Regions from separate parts of the Synechococcus sp. BIOS-E4-1 genome, predicted to be linked through region 2. Evidence: predicted binding sites of a transcription regulator. Region 2 holds the regulator's gene; the other holds the start of a gene.
The links. Region 2 encodes HrcA, which represses chaperone genes, less so after heat shock. Its sites were predicted from a motif close to TTAGCACTCNNNNNNNNNGAGTGCTAA; they were not measured.
Positions count from the first base shown of each region.

Region 1: groES (co-chaperone GroES) is a predicted target of HrcA. The motif match lies at 7,706-7,732, and genes of this name have one in related genera.

Region 1 covers NZ_CP047935.1:2,595,241-2,605,098, reverse strand. Annotated here, with positions in the region: gene SynBIOSE41_RS14205 (Hsp70 family protein) at 1-915, shown strand, start outside; gene SynBIOSE41_RS14200 (hypothetical protein) at 989-1,834, shown strand; gene SynBIOSE41_RS14195 (ferredoxin-thioredoxin reductase variable chain) at 1,874-2,095, shown strand; gene pyrR (bifunctional pyr operon transcriptional regulator/uracil phosphoribosyltransferase PyrR) at 2,080-2,640, opposite strand; gene gpmI (2,3-bisphosphoglycerate-independent phosphoglycerate mutase) at 2,790-4,421, shown strand; gene secG (preprotein translocase subunit SecG) at 4,446-4,676, shown strand; gene SynBIOSE41_RS14175 (MscL family protein) at 5,162-5,524, opposite strand; gene groL (chaperonin GroEL) at 5,634-7,268, opposite strand; gene groES (co-chaperone GroES) at 7,343-7,654, opposite strand; gene atpD (F0F1 ATP synthase subunit beta) at 7,874-9,337, shown strand; gene atpC (ATP synthase F1 subunit epsilon) at 9,417-9,827, shown strand.
Region 2 covers NZ_CP047935.1:2,970,171-2,980,028, forward strand. Annotated here, with positions in the region: gene ndhI (NAD(P)H-quinone oxidoreductase subunit I) at 1-309, opposite strand, end outside; gene nuoH (NADH-quinone oxidoreductase subunit NuoH) at 365-1,519, opposite strand; gene SynBIOSE41_RS16300 (citrate synthase) at 1,544-2,734, opposite strand; gene SynBIOSE41_RS16305 (histidine phosphatase family protein) at 2,762-3,262, opposite strand; gene SynBIOSE41_RS16310 (DUF3352 domain-containing protein) at 3,240-4,877, opposite strand; gene SynBIOSE41_RS16315 (rhodanese-like domain-containing protein) at 4,955-5,305, shown strand; gene SynBIOSE41_RS16320 (heat-inducible transcriptional repressor HrcA) at 5,446-6,438, shown strand; gene trpB (tryptophan synthase subunit beta) at 6,456-7,706, opposite strand; gene SynBIOSE41_RS16330 (class I SAM-dependent methyltransferase) at 7,746-8,705, opposite strand; gene SynBIOSE41_RS16335 (translation initiation factor) at 8,744-9,070, shown strand; gene cysC (adenylyl-sulfate kinase) at 9,136-9,783, shown strand; gene SynBIOSE41_RS16345 (AI-2E family transporter) at 9,764-9,858, opposite strand, start outside.

The DNA.
Region 1 (9,858 bases), 370 kb from region 2:
GCGGGCATCAACCTGGGTGGCAGGGATCTTGATCGCTGGATTCTCGACGAACTCTGTCCAGGCGGCCTGCCGGAGGAGGGTGATGGGCTGATGGCTCTGCTGAATGCGGCGGAACGTCTCAAATGTCGTCTCAGCGATCCCGATATCCCGAATCGGGAGCGCCTCTCGGAAATAGCCAATGGCCCGGAATTCGATGCGCCGAGCAACCTGTCGATGGATCGACACAAGTTCAGTCGCCTGCTGCAGGAGCGAGGGCTGTTTGATGCCCTTGAAGGACTGCTCAGCAAGACCTTGCGCGATGCCGAACTCAACGGCTGTCCGGCCGTGGATCTTGATGCTGTGGTGGTGGTTGGGGGAGGCGCCCATCTGCCCCAGCTGCGCGATTGGCTGACAGAGAAGCTTTCACCCACACCACTGCTGACACCCCCGCCGATGGAGGCGGTGGCCTGCGGTGCCCTGAGCCTCACTCCCGGAGTTCGCATGCAGGACCTGCTGCAACGGGGAATCTCACTGCGCTGCTGGAACCAGCGCAGCAACAGCCACCACTGGCATCCTCTGTTCTTACCGGGTCAGCCCTGGCCATCCAGCAAGCCGCTGGAGCTGATATTGAGCGCCAGCGGTCCCGACCAGCAGTCGCTCGAGCTGGTGCTTGGAGAGTCCAGGGGGGAGACAAGACATGAAGTCGTGATGGTCAATGGTCTGCCCCGGGTGCTGGAAAAAACCGATGGTTGGGATGACGTCACAAGGCGGCCCGACACCGCCTGTGAGCTCGCTCTGGACCCTCCCGGACAGCCTGGAGAAGATTGTCTAAAACTGCGTTTCCATCTCAATGATCAGGCGGAACTGATCCTGGAGGGAGAGGATCTGCGCACCGGCGAAAGCCTTGAGCCGAGACCACTTGGGACCGTGCGGTGATCGCGCCGTCCACAATGGCGTGTGTGTTGGCGGCAACATCCATAGAAAGGTGTCTGTCGTTCCCTGACCACCATTGGCGCTGCGTCGCCATCTCCCGAGTTTTTGGCTGATCGCCACACTGGGTGGTGTTGCATCCCTTTGCGGTTATGCGTACTGGTGGGAACAGCAGTTGCCTGGACGCCTGCGTGAAGCCGCTTCACAGGGAGATCTCGAAGCCTGCCTGCGCTACGGCGAACAGCTGGCGGCACTCCGATGGCTGGACCGGGAAGCCCCCAGCGAGCAGGCAGTCTGCCGTCGTCGTCAGGCTGAACTCGCCTGGGAGGGAGGCGACAGCACCCAGGCACTCAACCTGCAATCACAGCTTGTCAATTCGAATGTTGGCAGTGAAGAGCAGCGAAGAAGTGATCGTTCCAGATTGCTCCAGTGGCGCCAGGCACTGCGCGAGCGGGCACTTGATCAGTTCCGAGCGGGTGATCTCGAACAAGCCCTCATCACTCTCAGCCCCCTGGAACAAAAGGGACAGAGGCCGGGAACACAGCTCAGCGACAGCCTGCGAGAGACCTGGAACCGCAACAAGGTCGATCACGAACGGCTCAAGGACAAAGTTCAGCGACAGCAATGGTGGGAAGCCCTGAGTGTGCTCAATCAACTGGACCACCCCTGGTGGCAGACCCATGCCCTGCCTCTCCGCAGGCAAGTGGAGGAAGCCATTCAGAATCTGCGTGACCGGCAGGAGCACCACAGCCATGGGGCCTTACCTGCTCATACGGTCGATCCTGAACGTCTCAACACGGCTGTGGAAGAGCGACTGTCCAGCGGTATGGATCCATGGAGTGCCTTCGTCGCCGGTTGTGCTGATCTGGGCGGAGAACTGGTGGAGGAAGGGCCCGAGAGTCTCTGCAAGTCGAAGAGACCGTGAAGTCCGTGACAAGATGATTCTCAATGAGATCGTCCACTCATGCAGCCTGGCGACAAGGTCGTTGTGACCTCATCGGTGGTGGTCTACAACCACCCCCAACACCGTGGTGAAGCCTTCGATATGAAGTGCAGCGAGGGGGATGTGGTCAATGTCCTGACGGAATGGAAGGGGCGCCCGATAAGCCCCACCCTGCCGGTGCTCGTGGCCTTCGGTCGCTACAAGGCCCATTTCCGCGGTGAGGAGATTCAGTTCTCCGCCTGAAGACTCCTCAGAAAGACCCCTTCTTCCCCATCCACATCCATCAATCTGAGCTCAATGGTTTCGGTCCGCCGAGTGGGAACCGACCGACCGCAGAAATCAGGCTGAATCGGCAGTTCCCGATGGCCGCGGTCCACCATCACCAACAACATCACGCGGCGTGGCCTTCCCCAGGCCTGGATCGCTTCCAGAGCGGCACGCACCGTGCGGCCGGTAAAAATCACGTCATCGACCAGCAGCACATCACGTCCTTCGACACTCACCGGCAGCTCAGTCGCCTGCACAGGCCTCATGGCCACTCGCTCGAGATCATCGCGATGGAAAGTCGGATCGAGTGTGCCCTGGGCAATCGTCTGACCGCTCTGCTCCTGGAGGAAGCGCGCCAGCACAGCTGACAACTGAACACCCCTGGTGGGAATTCCCAGCAGCATCAACGTCTCGACCTCTCCCACGCATTCAAGAACCTGGGAGGCCAGCCGCGACAGTGTTCTGCCGACGTCCTCGGCCGAAAGGATCTCGATTCGCTCACTGTTCCCAGACGTCACCATGACCGATGCAGTGGGACAGGCGACTGTATGTCGGATATCACCTTCAAGATCCGCAAAAGCTGACCATCGTCAGCGCAAGAGTTCACCATGGGCGGGATCCGGGGGTAACTTATGAATCTAGAGAAGACCTTAAGAACGGATAGAGCTGAGTGAACGTTGCTGATCGCCATACGGGACGACCAAGCAGGGAGCGATCCATTGCTCCTGTTGTTCTGGCGATCCTGGACGGGTGGGGCGAGCGCAGCGACGCCGACCACAACGCCATCCGAGCCGCCAGCACTCCCGTCATCGATGCTCTGCGTCACGCCTACCCCCAGACCTTGATCCAGGCCAGCGGCTCCTATGTGGGATTGCCCGATGGACAGATGGGCAATTCCGAAGTCGGGCATCTCACCATCGGCGCGGGCAGAATCATTCGTCAGGAACTGGTGCGGATCGGCGACACGGTGCGCGAAAACCAGTTGAGAGCCGTCCCAAAACTCCGTGAACTGGCCGAACGTCTGCGTGCCAGCAACGGCACTCTTCACCTGCTGGGCCTCTGCTCAGACGGTGGTGTGCACAGCCACGTGGATCACCTGTGCGGACTGCTGCGCTGGGCAGCCGACGAAGGCCTGAAACACGTTTCAATCCATGCGATCACCGATGGACGGGACACCCCCACGCAGAGTGCTCCGATCTACTTGAAGCAGGTTGAGGACACCAGCCAGTCCTGTGGCGTAGGTGAAATCGCCAGCATCTGTGGTCGTTACTGGGCTATGGACCGCGACCGCCGCTGGGAGAGAACCTCACGTGCCTATGAACTGCTCACTTCCCCTGAGGTTCCGGTGAGTCAGCTGTCGGCGGCTGAAGTGCTACAAGCCAGCTACGACGGCGGCACCACCGATGAATTCATGGAACCGACACGTCTGCGTGCCACCCGTCTGAAGGATGGCGATGCCCTGCTGATGTTCAATTTCAGACCTGACAGGGCGCGCCAGATCATTCAGTGCCTGGCGAAAGAGGATTTCGCCGACTTCGAACGGCCCCAAAAGCCTCAGCTGGACGTCGTCACGTTCACGCAGTACGAAGCCGGTCTACCTGTGGAGGTTGCTTTTCCACCCGAGTCCCTGGATGACCTGCTGGGTCAGGTTGTGGCATCGAGTGGACTGCGCCAGTACCGAACGGCTGAGACTGAGAAATATCCCCATGTGACCTACTTCATGAACGGTGGTGTGGAGCAGCCGCTGGAAGGAGAAGACCGTCATCTGGTGCCCTCTCCCCGCGTTGCCACCTATGACCAGGCTCCGGCCATGAACGCCGAAACCCTCACCGTGAGCTGTATCGAAGCCATCGAGAAGGGGGTTTATTCCCTGGTGGTGATCAACTACGCCAATCCGGACATGGTGGGACATACCGGCGTGATGGAGGCCGCTACGGAGGCCATCGAGAAGGTCGACGAATGCGTTGGACGCCTGCTCGATGCCGTGGGTCGCATGGGTGGCACGATGATCATCACGGCCGATCACGGCAACGCCGAGCGGATGCAAGGCGACGATGGTCAGGCCTGGACGGCCCACACCACCAATCCGGTGCCATTGATCCTCGTGGAAGGGGAGCGCAGGAAGCTCCGTGGCATGGGTAACGCAATTCGCCTGCGCGACAACGGCGGGCTGGCAGACATCGCACCCACTCTTCTGCAGCTGCTCAATCTCGAGAAACCCGAGGCCATGACCGGAAGCACCCTGATCGAACCGATTGAGACACCCGTGCCCTCCACAGCGCGCCTGCCTCAACCGGTCTGATCGGCTCGGGCATAAAATCTGCCCATGGTTATCACTGTTCTCTCCTGGATCTGGATCGGCAGCGGCCTCTTGCTGATCCTGTTTGTCCTGCTGCACAGCCCCAAAGGCGATGGCATGGGTGGGCTCGCCGCTAGCGGAAGCACTTCCTTTACAAGTGCCAGCAGCGCGGAAGCAACCCTCAACCGAATCACCTGGACCACCCTGGCCATCTTTCTCACGCTGGCTGTGATCCTCAGTGCCGGCTGGCTGAACTGAATCAGCAGAGCCGACAACAACAGGCCCCACCCAATCGGGACCCAATGAAACCGGGGAAAACCAATTCTTTGCGGATAAGCCTCCTCACCGTGCTCATTCCCGTCGACTCCGCGGTTTTCAACCTCTTCCGACACGCGGAACGTCAGACCAGGGCCTCGCAACAGTCCTGCGATGAGCAGCGTCCCTAACGTCGCCGATCCATAAGCCACCAGCACGGCCTGAAACTGGCGCCGATCAATTCCAGCCTGTTTTCGCCCCCGAGAGCCGCAACATTCGCAGCAGCATGTTGCAGCGCGGAACTCAGCAGCTGAAATCCTGGAGCGACCAGGAGAGCGATCAAAAATCGCCTCAGTCGGGGCTGGCACGTATTGAGCGTAACCATCGATACCACTTCAGCACCTCTGAGCCAAAAACTGTTCATTAAGAACATTTGGCGAAGCTCGCGGCACTCCGAGATCGACGGTTCGACAGCAACGCCCTGAAGGCTAAGCGTCGCTTTCAGGAGACTCCAGACCGCGCAGTTTCTCCACGCCTGAGGTGGCCAACCGCTCAGAGCGATTGATCACCTTGATGATCAGAAACAGGGCCCAGCCCACGAGAAGAGAATTGAGTACAACATCGAGAATTCGGCCAATTGCAAGCTCCCCGTCGAAATAGGGAATCGCCAGGCTCTGCCAGCCACCACCACGCACGAGAGGGTTCAGCAGAGGCATGAGGAGATCTTTGCTGATCGCGTCAACGATCTGCTGAAACTGCGTGCCGACCACCACTGCAATGGCAAGATTCAGAGCATTGCCCTTCTGGAAGAAGAACTCCTTGAACTCGCGCAACCAACGACGAAAAAACATCACAGGACCTGGGAGATACTTCATTCAATCCTGAGCCGGGCACAAAAAAAACCCCGCAAAAGCGGGGCTTGATCGGCCGCCGAGGCGGCTCTGGTTGAGAAGCAGCGAATTAATAGTCGAAATCGCCACCGCCCATGCCGCCACCGGCTGGTGCGGCGTCTTTTTTCTCGGGCATGTCAGCAACGATGCATTCGGTGGTCAGCACCATGCCTGCGATTGACGCAGCGTTTTGCAGACCGGAACGCGTCACCTTGGCAGGGTCGACAATGCCGGCAGCCAGCATGTCGACATAGTCACCGTTGGCAGCGTTATAGCCATCGTTGAAGGCCTTGGCCTTCACGTTTTCAGCCACAACGGCCCCGTTGACACCTGCGTTCTCAGCGATGCGCATCAGTGGTGCAGTCAGAGCGGCAGCCACGATATTGGCTCCGATCAGCTCCTCACCCTCCAGGCTGGACGAGGCCCACTGCTCGAGCGTGGGTGCCAGGTGAGCAAGGGTGGTGCCACCGCCAGGCACGATGCCTTCTTCCACAGCAGCTTTGGTCGCGTTGATGGCATCCTCAAGGCGAAGCTTCTTGTCCTTCATCTCGGTTTCGGTGGCAGCACCCACCTTCACCACGGCAACACCACCGGCGAGCTTGGCCAGTCGCTCCTGAAGCTTCTCCTTGTCGTAGGTGGACTCGGTTTCATCCATCTGCTTGCGGATCTGCTCACAACGCGCTTTCACGGCCACATCATTGCCTTCGGCCACGATGGTGGTGGTGTCCTTGTTGATGGTCACGCGACGCGCAGTGCCGAGCATCTCGATCTTGGCGTTCTCAAGCTTCAGACCGGCGTCTTCGGTGATCAGCTGACCATTGGTCAGCACAGCCATGTCTTCCAGCATGGCCTTACGGCGGTCACCAAAACCAGGAGCTTTTACTGCAGCCACATTCAGGACACCGCGGAGACGGTTCACCACCAGGGTGGCAAGAGCTTCCTTCTCAATGTCCTCAGCGATGATCAGCAGAGGCTTGCCAGTGCGGGCAATCTGCTCGAGCACGGGCACGAGATCCTGCACGAGGCCGATCTTTTTGTCAGTGAGCAGGATGTAGGGCTCGTCCAGGACGGCTTCCATTCGCTCGGTGTCGGTGGCGAAGTAGGGAGAGATATATCCCTTGTCAAAGCGCATTCCCTCGGTGACCTCCAGTTCGGTGGTCATCGACTTGCCCTCTTCCAGGGAAATCACGCCTTCCTTGCCAACTTTGTCCATGGCATCGGCGATCATCCGGCCCACTTCCTCGTCGTTACCAGCGGAAATGGTGCCCACCTGGGCGATGGCATTGCTGTCGGCAATCGGCTTGGCGTTTTCTTTGATCTTGTCGACCAGAAAATCGGACGCTTTGTCGATGCCTTTTTTAAGGGTGATGGCATTGGCACCGGCGGCAACATTGCGCAGGCCAGCCTTGACCATTGCATGGGCCAGAACGGTCGCAGTGGTGGTGCCGTCACCGGCTGCGTCATTGGTCTTGGATGCAGCCTGACGAATCAGAGCAACGCCGGTGTTCTCAATATGGTCCTCGAGTTCGATCTCTTTGGCGATGGTGACACCGTCATTGATGATCTGGGGAGCACCGAACTTCTTTTCAAGAACAACGTTGCGACCCTTGGGGCCGAGGGTCACAGCAACGGACTCGGCCAGGATGTCAATGCCCTTCTCAAGAGCGCGGCGAGCGTTCTCGTTGTAAATGATGCGCTTGGCCATGGGGGCGGAAATGGATGGAAAGGAATAGTTGGTGACTACCGACCTGTCTCAAGCTCGTGGCAGTCAGGGGCCGGTCAGTTGACGATGGCGAGAATGTCCTTCTCGGACAGGAGCACGAACTCATCGCTTCCGAGCTTGATGTCGGTGCCTGCGTACTTGCTGTAGAGGACCTTGTCGCCAACGCCCACTTCAGGAGACTGGCGGGAACCGTCGTCGTTGCGCTTACCAGGGCCAACTTGAACGACTTCGCCCACCTGAGGCTTTTCCTTGGCGGTGTCGGGGAGCAGGATGCCGCCGGAGGTTTTCTCCTCGGATTCTGAAACCTTGACGAAAACGCGATCGCCGAGGGGCTTAACAGTGGAGACGCTGAGAGAAACAGCTGCCATGGGTTCTTGCAGGAGCAGGGACAGTGCGCCGAAGCGCCGATGCGACTCGAGCTGGCACTCAAGGTCGTCGAGTGCCAACATATGTCCGGGTTCTGCACTTCGGCCACGGGACAAGCGTGCGGGTGACCGAACCACTCCCCCCACTCTCGCGACGGTGGTATCGTTGCCCCGCTCAGGAAGGGATAGCCCTAGACGCTTCCCTCTCACACCCCCTTACTTATGGCCGCTGCTGCTCCCGCCTCCGCCGGTACCAAGGGCGTTGTCCGCCAGGTGATTGGCCCGGTTCTGGACGTGGAATTCCCCGCCGGCAAGCTGCCCAAAATTCTCAACGCTCTTCGCATCGAAGCCACCAACACTGCCGGGCAGAAGGTCGCTCTAACCGCTGAAGTTCAACAGCTGCTGGGTGATCACCGTGTTCGCGCCGTTGCCATGAGTGCCACCGACGGCCTCGTTCGTGGCATGGAGGCCCTCGATACCGGTGCACCGATTTCAGTGCCCGTTGGCGAAGGAACCCTTGGTCGCATTTTCAATGTTCTCGGAGAGCCTGTCGACGAACAGGGACCTGTTAAGTCCGACGCGACAGCGCCGATCCACCGTTCAGCACCCAAGCTGACTGAACTGGAAACGAAGCCGAAAGTCTTTGAGACCGGCATCAAGGTGATTGACCTCCTGGCTCCTTATCGCCAGGGCGGAAAAGTTGGACTGTTCGGTGGTGCCGGCGTTGGCAAGACCGTGCTGATTCAGGAACTGATCAACAACATCGCCAAAGAACACGGTGGTGTTTCCGTGTTCGGCGGAGTGGGTGAGCGCACCCGTGAGGGCAACGACCTTTACGAGGAATTCAAGGATTCGGGCGTGATCAACGCCGATGATCTCTCCAAGTCAAAGGTGGCGCTCTGCTACGGGCAGATGAACGAGCCCCCCGGTGCTCGCATGCGTGTGGGCCTCTCAGCTCTGACGATGGCTGAGCACTTCCGCGACGTGAACAAGCAGGACGTTCTGCTGTTCATCGACAACATCTTCCGTTTCGTGCAGGCAGGCTCAGAGGTGTCCGCCCTGCTTGGACGCATGCCTTCCGCTGTGGGTTATCAGCCCACCCTCGGTACCGACGTTGGCGAACTTCAGGAGCGGATCACCTCCACTCTGGAGGGCTCCATCACCTCCATCCAGGCTGTCTACGTCCCTGCTGACGACCTGACTGACCCGGCTCCTGCAACCACCTTTGCTCATCTGGATGCCACCACGGTGCTGAATCGTGGCCTGGCCTCCAAGGGCATTTATCCAGCTGTGGATCCTCTGGACTCCACCAGCACCATGCTCCAGCCCGCTGTTGTGGGTGACGAGCATTACCGCACAGCTCGCAGCGTTCAGTCCACGCTTCAGCGCTACAAGGAACTGCAGGACATCATCGCGATTCTCGGTCTCGACGAACTCTCCGAAGATGATCGCCGCACCGTTGACCGTGCCCGCAAGATCGAGAAGTTCCTCTCTCAGCCCTTCTTTGTGGCTGAGATCTTCACCGGTATGTCCGGCAAGTACGTGAAGCTCGAGGAAACCATCAGTGGTTTCAACCAGATTCTTGCTGGCGAACTGGATCACCTCCCCGAACAGGCTTTCTACCTCGTTGGCAACATCGACGAAGTCAAGGCCAAGGCCGCGAAGATGGCCGAAGAAGCCAAGTGATGCCAACAGAGGGCATCAATACATGCCCTCTGCTCTTTTCACTTCGCCACCACGCTTTTCACCAAAACACTTCATATCCATGTCCCTCACCCTCCGTGTGCTGGCACCCGACCAGAGCGTCTTCGATGGCTCTGCTGATGAGGTGATCCTCCCCAGCACTACTGGGCAGCTGGGCATTCTCCCCGGCCACGTCTCTTTACTGGCCGCACTTGATGTGGGAGTCCTGCGTGTTCGTGCTGATGGAAGTTGGAAATCCATCGCCCTGATGGGTGGGTTTGCAGAAGTGGAGGCCGACGATGTCACCGTGCTCGTCAACTCAGCTGAATTAGGAAGCTCGATTGACGGCAATTCTGCTGAAAGCGAATTGCAGGCTGCACGCAACGCCGTCAATAAATTGGAAGGACAGCCGACCTCTCCTGAGAAAGTCAAAGCCCAACAAAGCCTTAATCGCGCAAGAGCCCGCGCACAGGCAGCGATCAATCAAAGCTGATTGATTATCAATGCAACTGCCCCAGCAGTTT
Region 2 (9,858 bases):
AACGCCGAAATCGATTGAGTAGTTGCGCAGCTCCTTCTTCTTGGTGGCCTTGTTCATCACCCAGTCGACCACGGGAAGATTGATCGGGCAGACCCGCACGCACACTTCGCAGGCAATGCACTTATCGAACTCGTAATGGATGCGCCCCCGGTACCTCTCAGAGGGGATCAGCTTCTCGTAGGGGTACTGCACCGTCACAGGACGGCGCTTCATGTGGTCGAAGGTAACGGCCAGACCCTGGGTGAGATTGCGCGCCGCATCCACGGCATCTCTGGTGTAGTCACCAACCTGTTTGAGAAAACCGAACATGGCCTGAGGGAGGGAAGACGGAAAGACCGCTGAACAAGAGCCTAGGTAATTAAACCTAACCCCCGAAGGCGACCGGGAAGGCAAGTTTCAGAGCTGCGGTCACGAGCAGGTTCACCAAGGCCAGTGGCAGCAGGAACTTCCAGCCGAGATCAAGAAGCTGGTCAATACGCACCCGCGGCGTCGACCAGCGCAGCAGGATTGCGATGAACACAAGCAGATAGGCCTTCAGCACAGTCATCACAATGCCTGTGGTTCCTGTGATCACCTGAACCAGGGGAGCATCGACCGATTGCCCCAGCCAGCCGGCCAGCCATTCCACGGGCAAGGGGAAGCCCCAGCCCCCTAGATACAACACTGAAACCAGCAGAGCTGACAGCACCAGGTTGATGTAGCTGCCGAGGTAGAAGAGAGCGAACTTCATCCCGGCGTACTCAGTCTGGTAGCCGGCGACCAGCTCCTCCTCCGCCTCAGGGAGGTCGAAGGGAAGGCGTTCACATTCCGCCAGGGCACAGATCCAGAAAATCAGAAAGCCAACAGGCTGACGCCAGATGTTCCAGCTGAGGATGCCCGCTCCGGTTTGCTGGTCGACAATGTCGACGGTGCTGAGAGAATTGCTCATCATCACAACCGCAAGCACGGCGAGCGCGAGAGGAATCTCGTAGCTGATCGACTGTGCAGCTGCCCTGAGACCGCCAAGCAAGGAATACTTGTTGTTGGAGGCGTAACCACTCATCAGCAGACCGATCGGCTGAACGCTGCTGAGGGAAATCCACAGAAAAATGCCCACTCCCACATTGCTGATCAGCAGGTTCTGACCGAAGGGGACGATCAACCAGGACAGAATCACTGGAACGACGACCAGAACCGGGCCGAGAGTGAACAACAGACTGTCCGCCCTGGCAGGAATGATGTCTTCCTTCACCAGCAACTTGAGGCCATCAGCAAGGGGCTGAAGAACGCCGAGCGCACCCGCATATTCAGGTCCAATGCGCTGCTGAACCGCTGCTGAGATTTTGCGCTCGAGCCAAACGGTGACAAGAACCCCCACCACTGCCGCCACCAGCACCAACAGCATGGGTAGTGGCAGCCAGATCAATCGAGCGGCCTGCTCAGACAGACCGAAACCTTCAAGAGCCTGACTGAAACTTCGTTCAAGATCCAGGCCTGGACTGACCAGAGCCGGTGCGCTGGTGGCGAGGAAAGTCACCATGAGCAAAGGTGTGATGAATGTAACTTAAGTGGTGATGGTTGGAACACGCGCCTCCAATGGCGACCATTGGCGCAGATCACTGCCTGTGTAGATCTGAGATGGTCGGAAGATCCGATTGGCACCAAGCTGTTCACGCCAGTGAGCAAGCCAGCCGGCGACTCTTGCAATGGCAAAGACCGGAGTGAACAGATCTCTGGGAATACCCAGCTTGCGGTACACAAGTCCGGAATAGAAATCCACATTGGGATAAATCCCTTTTGGGCCAAGACGGGTTTCCGCCGCTGCCTCCAGAGCTCTGGCCACGTCGTACATCTCATCGTGACCGAATCGCTTGAACATCTCTTCCGCAAGAGCCTGAAGAATCACAGCACGAGGATCCTTGACGCGGTATTCACGGTGACCGAATCCCATGATCTTGCGCTTGCTGGCCATGGCCTCATCGAGGTAGCCAGCTGCCAGATCTGGCGTACCGATCTCCTCCAGCATCGCCAGGACGTCTTCGTTGGCTCCGCCATGAAGAGGGCCCGCCAGCGTGCCGACAGCTGAGGCGACAACCGCGTAAGGATCGGTGAGTGTGCTGGCGGTGACGCGAGCACTGAAGGTGCTTGCATTGAGACTGTGTTCCGCATGCAGGATCAGGCACTGATCAAAGATCCTTGAGGCCATTGGATCCGGCTCACGCTCCATGAGCATGTAGAGAAAGTTGGCGGAATAGGCAAGATCATCCCTGGGCTGGATGGGGTCCTGGCCTTTGCGGATCAGCTGAAAGGCAGCGACCATCGTTGGGATCTTGGCGATCAACCGGACGACCGCGTCATAGATGTACTGAGGGTCGTCGATGGCACGACGGGAATAAAACAGACCAAGAGACGCAGCACTGGACTGCAGAGCATCCATCGGATGCCCATCGGATGGGAAGCACTTCATCATGTCCCTGACGCGGAAACTCACGCGTCGGTGCATCTGCACTTCGTCCTCAAAGTCGCGCAACTGCCGAGGAGTCGGCAATTCCCCCCAGATCAGCAGATAGGTGGTTTCAAGAAAGCTGCAGTGGGTGGCCAGATCGTCGACGGGATAGCCGCGATAGGACAAGCAGCCCGCATGACCGTCGATGTCACAGATGGACGACTGGGTGGCAGGCACCCCCTCAAGTCCGGGGCGGAACACCAGACCGGTTCGCTCATGACGGATCTCGGCACCATCGTTCTGACTCACCAACCTCCGCTTCAACGCAAGGGCAACTTAAACGGAGCGCGGGAGCAAAAGACGAGGCCTGAGCAATGCCTGGAGTTCCGCCTGACCACGAGGATCGCTCAGATGAGCCGGCCAACTGAGATGGCAGTATCCGGCCTTACGCAGACGCAGGCTCCCTAAGGGTGCTCCAATCAGGTTCGCCGCAAGAGTGCTCAGATCCGGCTCATGGCCGACGAACAGGCAACAGCCGGACAAGCGGGAGACAAGAGGCCACGGGTCACCGCCTGGCTTCAGGGCTGAATCCAGACAGATCGACTGCGCCAGCCCAGCCTGGATCGCCAGCTCAGCGGTCTGCCTGGCTCGCCGGTAAGGACTGCTGATCAGCGAATCCGCCTGCACATCCAGCATCCGCAGTTGACGGACCACCTCCAGGGTTCGCCGCATGCCGCGATCGGTCAGGGGGCGATCCGGATGATCACGGCCCGACACACGTTCTGCGGCAATGCCATGGCGCAGGAGAAGAAGATCAACCGAGCTGGAGTCGCGCACGCAGACGCAAGCTGCTCACACGTTCATCCTGCACGGAGCCGGCGTTCTGGTCAGCCCCAGCGGCGATGGACAACCCTTTCACAGCCGGCAGCAGTGATCGACCCGCCACACCCTGCACCAGCCCCCAGGGTCGCCACTGACCCAGGTGTGAGCGACTGGGGGCCGCAGCGAATGCCAGTTGCTGAGCCAGCCCTGACTGGCTCGCAGAATCGAGCTCCTGCAACTGCTGCTGTCGCTGAATCAGATCACCACTCTCACCGCGACGGCGCAAACCATCCAGCGTCTCTGCCCACCAGTTCACACCGGCATGGCGTTCCAGAGCGACAGCGAGCTCAGCCTGCAGCGACTCCTCGCCGCGACGGCGCTGACGGGCAAGACGGGTCCAGACCTGAACAGACTGGCCTTCGCTGTCGAGGGTTGAGCCTGTCAATCCGAGCTGCTGAAGCTTCCCATCCACCATGTCGGGATCGGGACGGTTAGGCCGGGTGCCCAGCACCCAGCCCTGCGGCCCCTGTTGCCAGAGCATGGGCCCCTCGTCAAGTCCGACGACCGCAGCCGCGGCCCCGGTCGGAACGGATTCCAGCGACTGCCGCAGAAGGGGAGCAATCCACTGGGCCAGGGGCTCATTGGCATCGGCAGCCAGCAGAGCTGCAGGGTTCGTCAGCAGTGCGACTGTCTCCGCATCACCGCCGGCATCTCTCAGTAATGCATCGCTGTCGGTCATCTGAGACACCACAGGAATCCGAGGCTCACGGAAGTGGACCACGGCATCAAGCGCCAGATCAGAGCCCTGCGGTGTCAGCGCTGCCACCAGCCCCTGCAGGTCTTCGCGGGCCGTGATCACGGAGGGGACCCCCAGCCAGCGGTCCATGGCAGCAGGGTTGGCAATCAGAACAGCGGCACCGCGACCGAAGCTCTGCAGATCAGATGCCAGAACAGGGTCTCCAAGCTGATGCTGACTTTCCAGCTGGGAGACATCAAGCGCCTGTTCAAGCACACCTCGCCCTGAAGCCAGCAACAGCAGATCGTCATCAATCAAGGCCGTGGCGATCGGTTGTGGATCCCTTCCCAGCAGGGCACCACGACCGCTGATCAGTCCCATGCCGCGGTAGCGGGAAATCTGCAGATCCGTGCCTGCCAGGCTGCGGGTCTGCCAGAAACGCTGCAGAAAGCGTTTGGCCCCGTCTTGATCGCGGCTCGACAGTGCCAGGACCCAGCCCTCCTTGGGTTGTTCACCGGACTGCTGAGCCGGAGCGTCCAGCAGGGCAAAGCTGACCTCGGGCCCAATCCAGCCGGCCAGCTCCGTTTCGAAGTCAAGTCCGGCCAGAGCAAAAACACCATCTCTGAGCTGACGGGTGCTTTCATTCACCACGTGGCGTTGGCGAACTGGTGCAACAGCCTGGGCATAGGCAGGTACCTGACGTGGATCAACCAGCCAATGCAAGGTCAGGGCTGCATCACTGGGCATGAAACGTGCAGCCCGGGGCAACTCAAGTGACCGGTCCATGATCCGCAGCGGGCTCTGACGAGCCATGGCCCACCAGAACCCCAGTGCGAGCGTGAGCAGCACCATGGCCACGGCGACCAGAGCCAACAGGAACGAGCGCCCTTTCATGAACAGGCGGTGAAGCACATGGTGCTCATCTTCTATCCATCCACGGAGCTGTGCCAGCCCGACGCCAGACTGAAGCGATGAATGGACCCACCCCCAAACCCCTTAAAGCCAGGGAACTGAACGACTGGCTCAGCCAGAACGCCGATTTGACCGTTGTGGATGTGCGGGAGCAACAAGAGTTGGCGATCGCTCCATTTCCACATCCGGTCCGGCATTTGCCCCTGAGTGATGCTGAAAACTGGATGGGCAGCATTGATGAGCTGCTGCCAGAGGATGGCTCGATCGTGGTGCTATGCCATGCCGGTGTACGCAGCTGGAATTTCGGTTGCTGGCTGCTCGAGAATCGGCCGTCACTGGACGTGTGGAACCTCGAGGGTGGCATTGACGCCTGGAGCGTCATGGTGGATTCGGCAGTGCCGCGCTACTGAACACCGCCCCACTGATCGCCCCGCCACTGATCGCTGCGCTACTGATCGTTGCGCCAGTCAGCCCAACAGCGTGCATTCATGACAGGAACGAATCGTCGTTTCGGATTCTTCGTAGGATCGACACCTGCAAGGTGCTCCCCGTGAAGCCGCTGCCCCGTCGACAGCAGGAGGTCCTTCAGGCCACGGTCCACCATTACGTCGACACCATCGAACCGGTGGGCAGCAGAGCCTTGGTGCAGCGATTCGGGATCAAGGCCAGTTCGGCCACGGTGCGCTCGGCCATGGGAGCTCTCGAGCAACGTGGACTCCTGACTCAACCCCACACCTCGGCGGGTCGGGTTCCAAGCCCCCAGGGCTACCGCCACTATGTGGACTGCCTGCTGCCCGAACCCGGCGCGGGGGCCCATCACCTGGAGCGGGAATTGACCCAGCTGAGTCTGCGCTGGGCGGCACTGGATGATCTGCTGCTGCAGCTGGCGCGCCGGCTGACGGATTTCACAGGACTGATGAGCCTGATCAGCCCGCCGCAACGATCCCAGAGCCAGCTCCGAACCATTCGCCTGGTCCGCAGTGAAGATCGCCTGCTGGTGATGCTCGTGGGCGATTCCAGCCAGGCCGATCACCTCAATCTGCGGCTGCCCCACGGCTGTGCCGGTCAGGTGGAAGCCCTGGAACGCTGGACCTCAGACCAGCTTTTGCAGGCCGGGACACTGGACTGGAGCTCTCTTCCACAGCAGCTGCAACCCTGTGGGAAGGCACTCAAGGATGCCCTGGAAAACGGGAATCCCTCTCATCGCCCGATCGAGCAGGCACCTCTGGTGCATGGGGTGTCGAGGCTGGTGGCCGAACCCGAATTCAGTGACAGCGCCAGAGTGAGACCTCTTCTCGACCTCATGGACAGCGATCCGGCAGCATTTGTTCCCGCGCCTGCCTGGTCCGACGGAAGAGTCTGGATCGGCCAGGAGCATCCGCAGACAGCACTCAGCCGCTGCTCAGTCGTGCATGCCAGCTATCGCAGCGGTGACGGAGGTGTGGGACAGGTTGCCCTGATCGGGCCGATGCGGATGGCCTACGCAACAGCCCGTGCAGCCGTGAACTCCGTCGCAGTCACCCTGGAGCGCTTGCTTAGCTGAGCATGCGCTCTGACACTTCAGAGTGCGTCGCCAAGCTGATCAGCGACCGTGTTCACGTCCTTGTCACCACGTCCAGAGCAGTTCAGCACAACTTCAGTGCCGTCCGGCAGGGTTGGACAGAGGATCTCTAGCCAGGCGAATGCATGGGCTGTTTCAAGGGCAGGAATGATGCCCTCCAGTCGACTCACAAGTTGCAACGCATGGAGCGCTTGCGCATCAGTGACGGCGCCGTACTCGGCCCGTCCGATCTCGCGCAGATAGCTGTGTTCAGGACCGACCCCGGGGTAATCCAGGCCGGCGCTGATCGAATGAGCTTCCTGCACCTGCCCGTCCTGATCCTGCAGCAACAGGCTCATGGCACCGTGAAGCACTCCGACCGTGCCTTCAGTCATCGTGGCGGCATGACGGCCTGTGGAGACACCATCACCGGCAGCCTCAACTCCGATCAGACGCACATCGCTGCACTCCACGAAGGGATGAAACAGCCCCATGGCGTTGGAACCCCCACCAACACAGGCCATCAGCACGTCCGGCAAACGGCCGAACGCTTGCTGACACTGTTCCCTTGCTTCCTCGCCGATCACCGCATGGAAGTCGCGGACCAGCATCGGATAGGGATGGGGACCCGCCACTGATCCGAGGATGTAATGCGTGGTCTCCACATTCGTCACCCAGTCACGAATGGCCTCACTGGTGGCGTCCTTGAGTGTGGCTGTGCCGGCGGTGACAGGCTGAACGCTGGCACCAAGAAGACGCATGCGGAACACATTCAGAGCCTGACGGCGCATGTCTTCAGCACCCATGTACACCACACACTCCAGGCCGAAGCGGGCGCAGACCGTGGCCGTGGCGACCCCGTGCTGACCAGCTCCTGTCTCCGCAATGATCCGCTTTTTGCCCATTCGCAAGGCCAGCAGCGCCTGCCCCAGTGCATTGTTGATTTTGTGAGCACCGGTGTGGTTAAGGTCCTCACGCTTCAACCAGATCCTGGGTCCGCCGTCACTGCGGCGGTAGTGCGCAGTGAGCCGCTCCGCCTCATAAAGAGGTGTGGCCCTGCCCACGTAGTTGCGCAACAGGCGGTTGAGCTCGGCTGTGAAAGCCGGATCGTTCCAGGCCTCCGCCGCGGCCTTCTCGAGCTCAGCCAGGGCAGGCATCAGAGTCTCAGGCACGTACTGACCACCGAAACGGCCGAAACGACCGGAGGAGGCTGGCCTGGAGCTGACGGCCAGGTCCTGAGCAGTGGGCTTGGGTGGCAGGGTGCTGGTCAAGATGCAGCTGACCGCGCGCGCGGCCTTTGAAGCGTCGGTTCAGCGTAAGCAGGCAATCACGCGATGCCGTGGATCACAGGCAGTGATTTGAAGATTCCGGAACCCTGCTGCCCGCAGAGCCGCCGCCATGTCGAGGCTGAAGTACTGCTCGATGTAGGGCTCGGTGCTTTTCAGCAATGTGGCGACCGCCGCCGGCAGGCGCTGAAGAACGGAAGAGGCGGGATCCTGGTCAACCATCAACAAAGCACCTCCTGGCCGCAGCAAGCGCGCAGCTTCCCCCAAAACGGCGTGGGTGGCGTCCTGAGGCAGCTCATGGCAGACGAACTGGAGGCTGATCAGGTCAAAGGACGCATCCGCCAAACCTGTGTCCTCCGCGGCTGCATGCAACCAGCCATCCACCAGTCTCTCCCGATCCCGCACCCGGGCGACCGCGAGCATGTCGGGTGAAAGATCCAGACCCTGAATCCGAGGTGCGGGCTCTTGGCGCTGCTCAGCCCGCTCACGCAACCAGCGGCCGAGATGCAGGGTGCTCACACCCACTGAACAGCCAAGATCGAGCACCTGATCAATGGAGTCGTTCAGGAAGGGCGCCACGACGCGATGGATCTCATCCCTCAGGCGGGTCTGCGCCACGGACGGCGCCAGCGATTCCTCCGGCCAGATGCGCAGGGCCATGGCATCGGTGGCCTGCTCCGCTTCGGCAGCAGCCTGCCAGCAGAGGTTGCCCTGTTCATAGGCATGGAAACGCGCCACGTAATAGGCCGGCGGCACAAGGCCGGGAGTGATGGTGCTCGACAACAACGGCGCTGCAGCCTGCTGCAGTTCCCGGCGACGGACTCTCCAGGGAATGCCGTTACGTTCTGCAGTGCGAATAATCAGCTGTCGTGCCTGGAAGAACAGGGGACGCCTCAGCAGAGCGATACCGATCAGACGTTCGATCCAGCGACCAAGGCCCTGGCTTGAGTCAGCCCATCGAGGCGTAGACGCAGAGTCGGTCATCACGAGAACGGCAGGATGGTGTCGGATGCGCAGAAGCGATGCCGAAAGGCGGGTGGCAGGAATTCGGTAACACAGACAGTCTGCAGCGGCCGAGCGGCCCAGGGAAGCAACCGACCGCGAAAGCCCAGCAGATGGTTCGAGTGCAGCCGACCCGAGGTGGAAAGGGCGGCAAGACAGTGACAGTGATCCGCGGTCTGGAGCTCAACCAAGAAGGCCTCAAAGCACTGCTGAAGAAACTCAAGACACGCATCGGCAGCGGTGGCACCGCAAAAGACGGCCTGATCGAACTTCAAGGCGATCAGGTGGAGATGGCGCTGGAACTGCTCAACAAAGAGGGGTACCGACCCAAGCGAGCTGGGGGCTGAGGCCAATGCAGGCTTGGAGAGATACAAGCTGAGGGACAATGGCGGCCCGAGACCGCCGGATCCCCATGACCGCTTCGTCCAGCTACGGCAAGCTCACCAACCAGGGTGCGTCCACCAACATCGCCTGGCATCAGGCATCGGTTGACCGAGCAGCCCGCGCTGAACAACGGGGACACCGCAGCGCCATCCTCTGGTTCACAGGCCTGAGCGGTGCAGGCAAGAGCACACTCGCCAATGCGGTCAATCAGGCCCTGTTCAAGCGGGGACTTACCACCTACGTGCTCGACGGCGACAACATTCGCCATGGCCTCTGCAAGGACCTGGGTTTTTCCGATGCCGACCGCGAGGAGAACATCCGCCGCATCGGAGAGGTATCCAAACTCTTTCTGGATTCCGGTGCCATCGTTTTGACGGCATTCGTCTCGCCGTTCCGTGCTGACCGCGACAAGGCACGCAACCTGGTGAGCGAAGGTGATTTCATCGAAATCTTCTGTGCCGCTGATCTGAACGTGTGCGAACAGCGCGATACCAAAGGTCTCTATGCGAAGGCACGTGCTGGCGAAATCAAAGAATTCACGGGGATCTCAAGCCCCTATGAAGCACCAGAGACCCCGGAACTCTCTGTCGACACCGGCGCAGCAGACCTCGCCAACTGCGTGGATCAGGTTGTGAACGAGCTGATCTCCCGGCAAATCATTCCGGCCCAGCACTGACGTCACTGACGACCGCGTGGATGCCCTGATGCTCTGCCCAGGCATCCACAAACGTCTTGAGGCAGCTGGCGACAG